Regions from separate parts of the Streptomyces sp. NPDC045021 genome, predicted to be linked through region 2. Evidence: riboswitches for the same ligand, from Rfam matches in the RefSeq annotation. Region 2 holds a riboswitch; each other region holds the start of a gene.
The links. A riboswitch is a leader RNA that binds a small molecule or an ion and turns the genes downstream of it on or off. The one in region 2 is predicted to bind cyclic di-AMP.
Positions count from the first base shown of each region.

Region 1: linked by a shared signal. The riboswitch ahead of AC07DC_RS24980 (M23 family metallopeptidase) and the one ahead of AC07DC_RS20515 (C40 family peptidase) in region 2 are both predicted to bind cyclic di-AMP.
Region 3: linked by a shared signal. The riboswitch ahead of AC07DC_RS17690 (M23 family metallopeptidase) and the one ahead of AC07DC_RS20515 (C40 family peptidase) in region 2 are both predicted to bind cyclic di-AMP.

Region 1 is NZ_JBWKIQ010000008.1:332,680-334,936, reverse strand. Features, by position in the region: gene AC07DC_RS24985 (M16 family metallopeptidase) at 1-1,055, shown strand, start outside; cyclic di-AMP (ydaO/yuaA leader) riboswitch at 1,313-1,469, shown strand; gene AC07DC_RS24980 (M23 family metallopeptidase) at 1,485-2,257, shown strand, end outside.
Region 2 is NZ_JBWKIQ010000006.1:280,196-282,452, reverse strand. Features, by position in the region: gene AC07DC_RS20520 (C40 family peptidase) at 1-585, shown strand, start outside; cyclic di-AMP (ydaO/yuaA leader) riboswitch at 724-888, shown strand; gene AC07DC_RS20515 (C40 family peptidase) at 887-1,939, shown strand; gene AC07DC_RS20510 (DUF4129 domain-containing protein) at 1,944-2,257, shown strand, end outside.
Region 3 is NZ_JBWKIQ010000005.1:208,230-210,486, forward strand. Features, by position in the region: gene AC07DC_RS17685 (cupin domain-containing protein) at 1-242, shown strand, start outside; gene AC07DC_RS17690 (M23 family metallopeptidase) at 379-1,335, opposite strand; cyclic di-AMP (ydaO/yuaA leader) riboswitch at 1,341-1,518, opposite strand; gene AC07DC_RS17695 (N-acetyltransferase family protein) at 1,840-2,257, opposite strand, start outside.

The DNA.
Region 1 (2,257 bases), on a different contig from region 2:
TGGAGGTCCCGGCCTCCCGGCTGGACAAGGCCCTCGGGCTGCTCGCGGACGCCCTGCGCGCCCCCGCGTTCCCCGACAGCGAGGTCGAGCGGCTCGTCAACAACCGGCTCGACGAGATCCCGCACGAGCTGGCCAACCCGGCCCGCCGCGCCTCCATGGCGCTCTCCGCGGAGCTGTTCCCCGCGAACCTGCGCTGCTCCCGCCCCCGCCAGGGCACGGAGGAGACGGTGGCGAGGATCGACGCCGCGGCCGTCCGGGCGTTCTACGACGCGCATGTGCGTCCCGCCACCACCACGGCGGTCGTCGTCGGCGATCTGACCGGCATCGACCTGGCCGCGCTGCTGGACGAGACGCTCGGCGAGTGGACCGGCTCGACCGCGGAGCCCCGCCCGCTGCCGCAGATCACCTCGGACGACACCGCGCGCGTGGTGATCGTGGACCGGCCCGGCGCGGTGCAGACCCAGCTGCTGATCGGCCGTACCGGATCCGACCGCCACGACCCGGTCTGGGCGGCACAGGTGCTCGGCACGTACTGCCTGGGCGGCACCCTGACCTCCCGTCTGGACCGGGTGCTGCGCGAGGAGAAGGGCTACACGTACGGCGTGCGGGCCTTCGGCCAGGTGCTGCTGTCCACCCCGGAGGGAACCGGCGCCTCACTGCTCGCCATCAGCGGCTCGGTGGCCACCGAGGTCACCGGACCCGCGCTGGCCGACGCCTGGCAGGTCGTCCGCACGCTGGCGGCCGAGGGGCTCACGGACGAGGAGCGCGACGTCGCGGTGCAGAACCTCGTCGGCGTGGCGCCGCTGCGCTACGAGACGGCGGCGGCCGTCGCCGGCACGCTCGCCGACCAGGTCGAGCAGTTCCTGCCGGACGACTTCCAGGCCCAGATGTACGCGCGGCTGGCGCGGACCGGCACCGTGGAGGCGACCGCCGCGGTGGTCAGCGCCTTCCCGCTGGACCGCATGGTCGTCGTCCTGGTGGGCGACGCCTCGGTGATCGAGGGGCCCGTCACGGAGCTGGGAATCGGCTCGGTGAAGGTCATCGCGCACGGCTGACCGGCTGCCATCGGGCAGCCGTCCCCCCTCCCGGGGACGGTCGGACGACCCTTTCGCGGGCGCCGACCGGATGCGCGGCGGAACCCTGGCGCACCCCTTGGGGCGCCGGGGTTCCGGGCGTTTTGGATCTCTATACGCCCGGAACGACCCTGTGTGGCGAACGCAACATATCGCCCGTTCTGTTTGCCGTAACCGACGCGGTCCGATTAGCGTCCACCCCTGCTGCTCGTCACCATCCGCCGCGTCCAGCGGCAACCGGGCAGTGATCGCCGAGTCCCCGTCAGGCGCGAGCCTGGGGAGCCGGGGACCCACGTCCCTGGGGTGAATCGGGCCGTCCTCACCACGAGGCAGCCCGTAGGAGACCTTCCTGCTCCGAACCCGTCAGCTAACCCGGTAGGCGAGAAGGAAGGAAAGGATCTCGCCGCACCCATGGCGTTCACTGTTCTGCCCGCGCCCAGCGGGAAGCACCGCCGTCCCCGTCGTGCCGTCCTCCGCACCGGGACCACCCTGGCCGGCGTCGCGGTCCTGACCGCCGCCGGCACCTTCGGCGCCACCGCGGCCACCGCGCTCTCCACGGACCGCGCCGTCGCTCCCAAGGCCATCGAGGACACCGCGTTCGCGCGCGCCGTCGACGCCTCGGACACCCTCCCCAGCTCCCTCGCCGCCCAGGCCGCCGCCCAGCACAAGGCGGCCGACGAGACCAAGCGGAAGGCCGACCAGGCCAAGCGCGTGGCAGCGGCGGCCGAGGCCGCCAAGAAGAAGGCCGCGGCCGAGGCGAAGATCAAGGCGGAGCGCGAGGCCGAGGCCCGTGCCGCCGCCCGCGCCGCCCGCGCCGAGGCGGAGCGCAAGAGGCTCAACTCCTTCGTGCTGCCCGTCAACAGCGCCATCGGCACCGGGTACAAGGTCCCCGGTTCCATGTGGGCCTCCGGCTACCACACCGGAGTCGACTTCACCGCGTCCACCGGCACCCCGGTCCACGCCGTGGGCGCCGGCACCGTCGTCACCGCCGGCTTCGACTCGGCGTACGGCAACAACGTCGTGATCCGGCACAACGACGGCATCTACACGCTGTGCGCCCACATGTCCTCGCTCAGCGTGTCGGTCGGCCAGACCGTCACCACCGGCGAGCAGATCGGCCTGTCCGGCGCGACCGGCAACGTCACCGGCCCGCACGTGCACTTCGAGGCCCGCACCACGCCCGA
Region 2 (2,257 bases):
GAGAAGCAGACCGTCAAGGAGAAGCTGGCGGCGGCGCAGACGCTCCTCAACACCCTCACCACGCAGGAGAAGGCCCGGCTGGCGGCGCTGGCGGCCAAGAAGGCGGAGGAGGACCGCAAGCGCGCCGCGGCGATCGCCGCCAAGGAGAAGGCTGCCCGGGAGGCCGCCGCCAAGGAGGCCGCGAAGACCGGGACCGGGACCGGCACCGGCGGTACCGGTTCCCACACCAGCACGTCGTCGAAGGGGGCGAAGGCCGTCGCCTTCGCCCGCCGGCAGCTCGGCCTGCCGTACGTGTGGGGCGCGACGGGTCCGAGCTCGTACGACTGCTCAGGGCTCACCCAGGCGGCCTGGAAGGCGGCCGGCATCGACATCCCGCGCACCACCTGGGACCAGGTGAAGGTCGGCGAGCGCGTCTCGACGTCGGATCTGCAGCCCGGGGATCTGGTCTTCTTCTACGACGACATCAGCCATGTCGGCCTCTACATAGGCGACGGCAACATGATCCACGCGCCACACACCGGCACGGTCGTCAAGATCGCACCGATCACCCAAATGCCCATTTACGGGGCTTCGCGCCCGTCCTGAACCCCGCTCGACGGTCACAATAGGTAAGGTATCGAAGCGATTTCGCTCACCTTCCGAGCGAAACTTCCCAAGAGTCGCTCAAGTTGACTACGGTGGCCCGCTAGGCAGCTCGTTCCCAAGCCGGTGCAGAGCCGACGCGAGCTGCCTCCGCTGAATCCGACCGCGAGGCCGGAACCGGGGACCCACACGCAAGACTTGGGGTGAATCGGGGCGAACGTCCGCACACCGGACGCCAGCACCGTAGGGCAGCCTTCCAGAGCCCGAACCCGTCAGCTAACCCGGTAAGCGGTCCACGGAAGGAATGTCTGCCTTGGCGTCGCATCGCAAACCGCGTCCCCGAATACTCTCCTCCACCGGCCCCCGCGCCGTGGTGGGACTGACGACGGTGGCGCTGGCCACTGTGACGCTGCTGAGCGAGTCCGCGAGCGCGGCGCCCGCGAAGCCCTCCATCACGGAGGTCAAGGCGCAGGTCGACGACCTTCGTGAGAAGGCCGAAGCCGCCACGGAGCACGTCAACGCGGCGAAGGAGAAGACCGACCAGCAGCGCGCGAAGGCCGATCTGCTGCTCGCCGAGGTCGCCAAGAAGACCCAGAAGCTGAACGAAGCGCGGGAGACCCTGGGCCAGTTCGCCGCCGCCCAGTACCGCGAAGGCGGCGTCGACCAGACCACCGCCCTGCTGCTCTCCGACAATCCGGACAAGTTCCTGGAGCAGTCCCACCTCGTGGACCGCATGTCGGCCACGCAGGAAGCGGCCATCAAGGAGTTCCGCACCCAGCAGGCGGCATCGACGGCCGAGCGCGCCAAGGCCGCCGCGAGCGTCGCGGACCTGACCGCCGCGCAGACCAAGCTGGCCGAGGAGAAGAAGAACGCCCAGGCCAAGCTCGCCGACGCGCAGAAGCTGCTCAACAGCCTCACCGCCGAGGACCGCAAGAAGGTCGCGGCGCTGGACACCCAGCAGTCCGGCAGCGCCGACAGCGCGTCCTACACGTACAACGGCCCCGCAAGCGGCCGCGCCGCGCAGGCCATCGCCTTCGCCCTCGCCGCGCGCGGCAAGCCGTACGTCTCCGGCGCCACCGGCCCGAACTCGTACGACTGCTCCGGCCTCACCCAGGCCGCGTATCGCTCGGCCGGCATCAGCATCAGCCGTACCACGTACACCCAGATCAACGACGGCACGCGCGTCTCGCAGTCCGAGCTGCGCCCCGGCGACCTGGTCTTCTTCTACTCCGGCATCAGCCACGTCGCCATCTACCTGGGCAACGGCAACATCGTGCACGCCCCGCACCCCGGTGGCGTCGTCGAGGTCGGCAAGATGAGCTGGATGCCGTTCGCCGGCGCTGTGCGTCTCGCCTGACACCTTGGCCCGGATCACCGGTCGGCCGGTTCTCCTCGCCACCGCCGCTGTCGGCGGTCTGGCCCTCGCGGCCGGTGCGCTGCGAGCGGGAGGCGGCCGGTCGGTGCTCGACCCGCCGGACAGCTCCGGCCCGCTCTCGTACCACGGCGGGTACCTCCTGCTGCTGGCCCTGGCGTGCGTGGCGGGCGGCGCGTTGCTCGCCGCCCGCTACCGCCGGGCGGTGCAGCACACCGACAGCCCGGACCCGGTGGCGGAACGGCTGAAAAGCGCGGCGTTCCTGCTGTTGACCGGTGCGACCGTGGTGGTGCCGGTCGCCGT
Region 3 (2,257 bases), on a different contig from region 2:
AGCTGCCCGGCCCGGCCCCGTTCAGCTTCTGGGTGGTGGACTTCGCACCCGGCTCCCGGTGGCCCGGCGTCGATGTCCACGAGACGGTCGGGGAGGGTTACTACGTGGCCGAGGGCGAGGTCATCGAGGGCGACCTACGCCATGGCCCCGGCACCTACGTCCTGCTCGAACAGGGCTCCAGCCACCAGCCGCGTTCCGAGACCGGGGCGCGGGTGTTCGGCTACAACCACCCCGCCGGCTGACCCGGCGCCGTCGGCGGCGTGCCGCGGAACGCGGAAATGCCCGCCCGGTCCTGGGGTCAGGTCCAGGATCGGGCGGGCACTCCGGGTCTCACGGGGTCGCGGGATCACACGGATCGCACGCGGGTCGCGGGACGGATCAGACGGTCACGCCGTGCTCGTTCAGGTACGCGACCGGGTCGATGTCCGAGCCGTAGTCGGGGCCGGTGCGGATCTCGAAGTGCAGGTGCGGGCCGGTCACGTTGCCGGTCGCGCCGGACAGGCCGATCTGCTGGCCCTCGGTGACGGTCTCGCCGGCCGAGACGGACAGCGAGGACAGGTGCGCGTACTGCGAGTACTTGCCGTCGCTGTGCCGGATGACGACCTGGTTGCCGTAGGCGCCACCGTCGCCCGCGGACACGACGGTGCCGGCGGCGATCGCCTTCACCGTGGTGCCGGTCGGCACGACGAAGTCCACACCGGTGTGGTAACCGCTGGACCAGCTGGAACCGGCCTGGTGGTACGGGGTGCCGATGCTGGCGCCCGAGACCGGCAGGGTGTAACCGGAGGAGGAGCTCGCCGCGGCGGGGGCCTTGGTGGCGGAGGACGAGGACTTCGCAGCCGAGTCGCTCTTGGCCGGGGCCTTCTTGGCCTGCGCGGAGGAGGACTTCGCGGACGACTTCGGCGCCGGGTGCGAGGACGGCGCGGAGTGCGACGGGGCGGCCTTGGCGCCGAGGGCCAGGGTCTGGCCGGGGAAGATCAGGTCCGGGTTGCCACCGACGGTCTCCTTGTTGTCGGTGTACAGCTTCTGCCAACCACCGCTGACGTGGTGCACGTCGGCGATCTTCGACAGGCTGTCACCGTGGACCACCTTGTAGGAGGCGTCGTGGCCCTTCGCGGGAGCGGCCTTGGCCGGAGCGGCCTTGGCGGCGGGCTGTGCGGCGTGCGCCGGGGTGGTGGTGGCGGCGTTCGCGGCGGCTACGTGCGTGTCGGCCGCGAAGGCGTTCGACGACATGGCCAGCGGAAGTGCGAGAGCGGCGCCACCGGTACCGGCCGCGACGCAGATCTTGGTGAGCCGGTTCATACGGCCACGACGGTGCTTTCCCTTTGCGGGCATGAAGGAGTTCCTCTCCTACGCCGGCGAGGTGAGCTGTCGGGTTCGGGCCGGAGATGCCCGGTCGCGGCATGCGCCATTACGGCGCGACGCATTGCGACTTCACCCCAAGCCATTCCCGATCTTCGGGAACGGCACTTACCTGGGTCCCCCGCTCCTGCCGTAGAAGTTTGGTGTTCAAGACACCGGGCAGCGGCAGGACTAGGCGTTCCACCCGGTGGGATCCTGCGAGCACTCGACCCGCAGGAGAGCGAAGCTAAACGAACTCCCGACGGCTGGGCAACAATCCGGAATGAGCCGCATATCACGTCGCGAGTTACCCGCGCATTTCCGTGACCCTATGTCGGCAGGTCCGGTCTGTGCGTATGCGATTCCTTCACGTTCGGTGAGTCCGCACATGGAAAGCGTCACAAAATGCCGATGTGGTGAACGCACCGTGGACAAGTCGGCAGCGCTGCGTATCACACGCGTGAGCCCGCTCACTCGGCGGGCCGGGTGTGAGCGCCGTCACATGGCGGGATGCGCCGACGCCTGTCCCTGGGACTGTCCCGCGGACGGTCCTGGAGCCTGCCCCGGGCGGATCCGGGGGTCCAGGACGCGGCTGAGGCGGTAGGCGGCGACCCGGAAGCCCACCGCCGGCCAGTGACCGGCCGCCAGCGGCGAGGCGGAGTGCCAGCGCGCGCCGATGTGCCGGTACTCGTGGTCGTACGCCCACGCCACCGCGGTGGCCAGCAGGATCCGGCTGACGCCCTCGCCCCGCGCGGACGGCTCGACGTACGCCTCGGCCAGTTCCACGCAGGCGTCGGGGGTGACCGGGCCGGCCGGGGACGGGGCGAGCAGGACCATGCCGATCTCCTCGCCGCCGCGGGCGGCGATCCAGGCCGCGCAGCGGGGATCGGAGAGGGTGTCGGTGTACCGGGTGCGC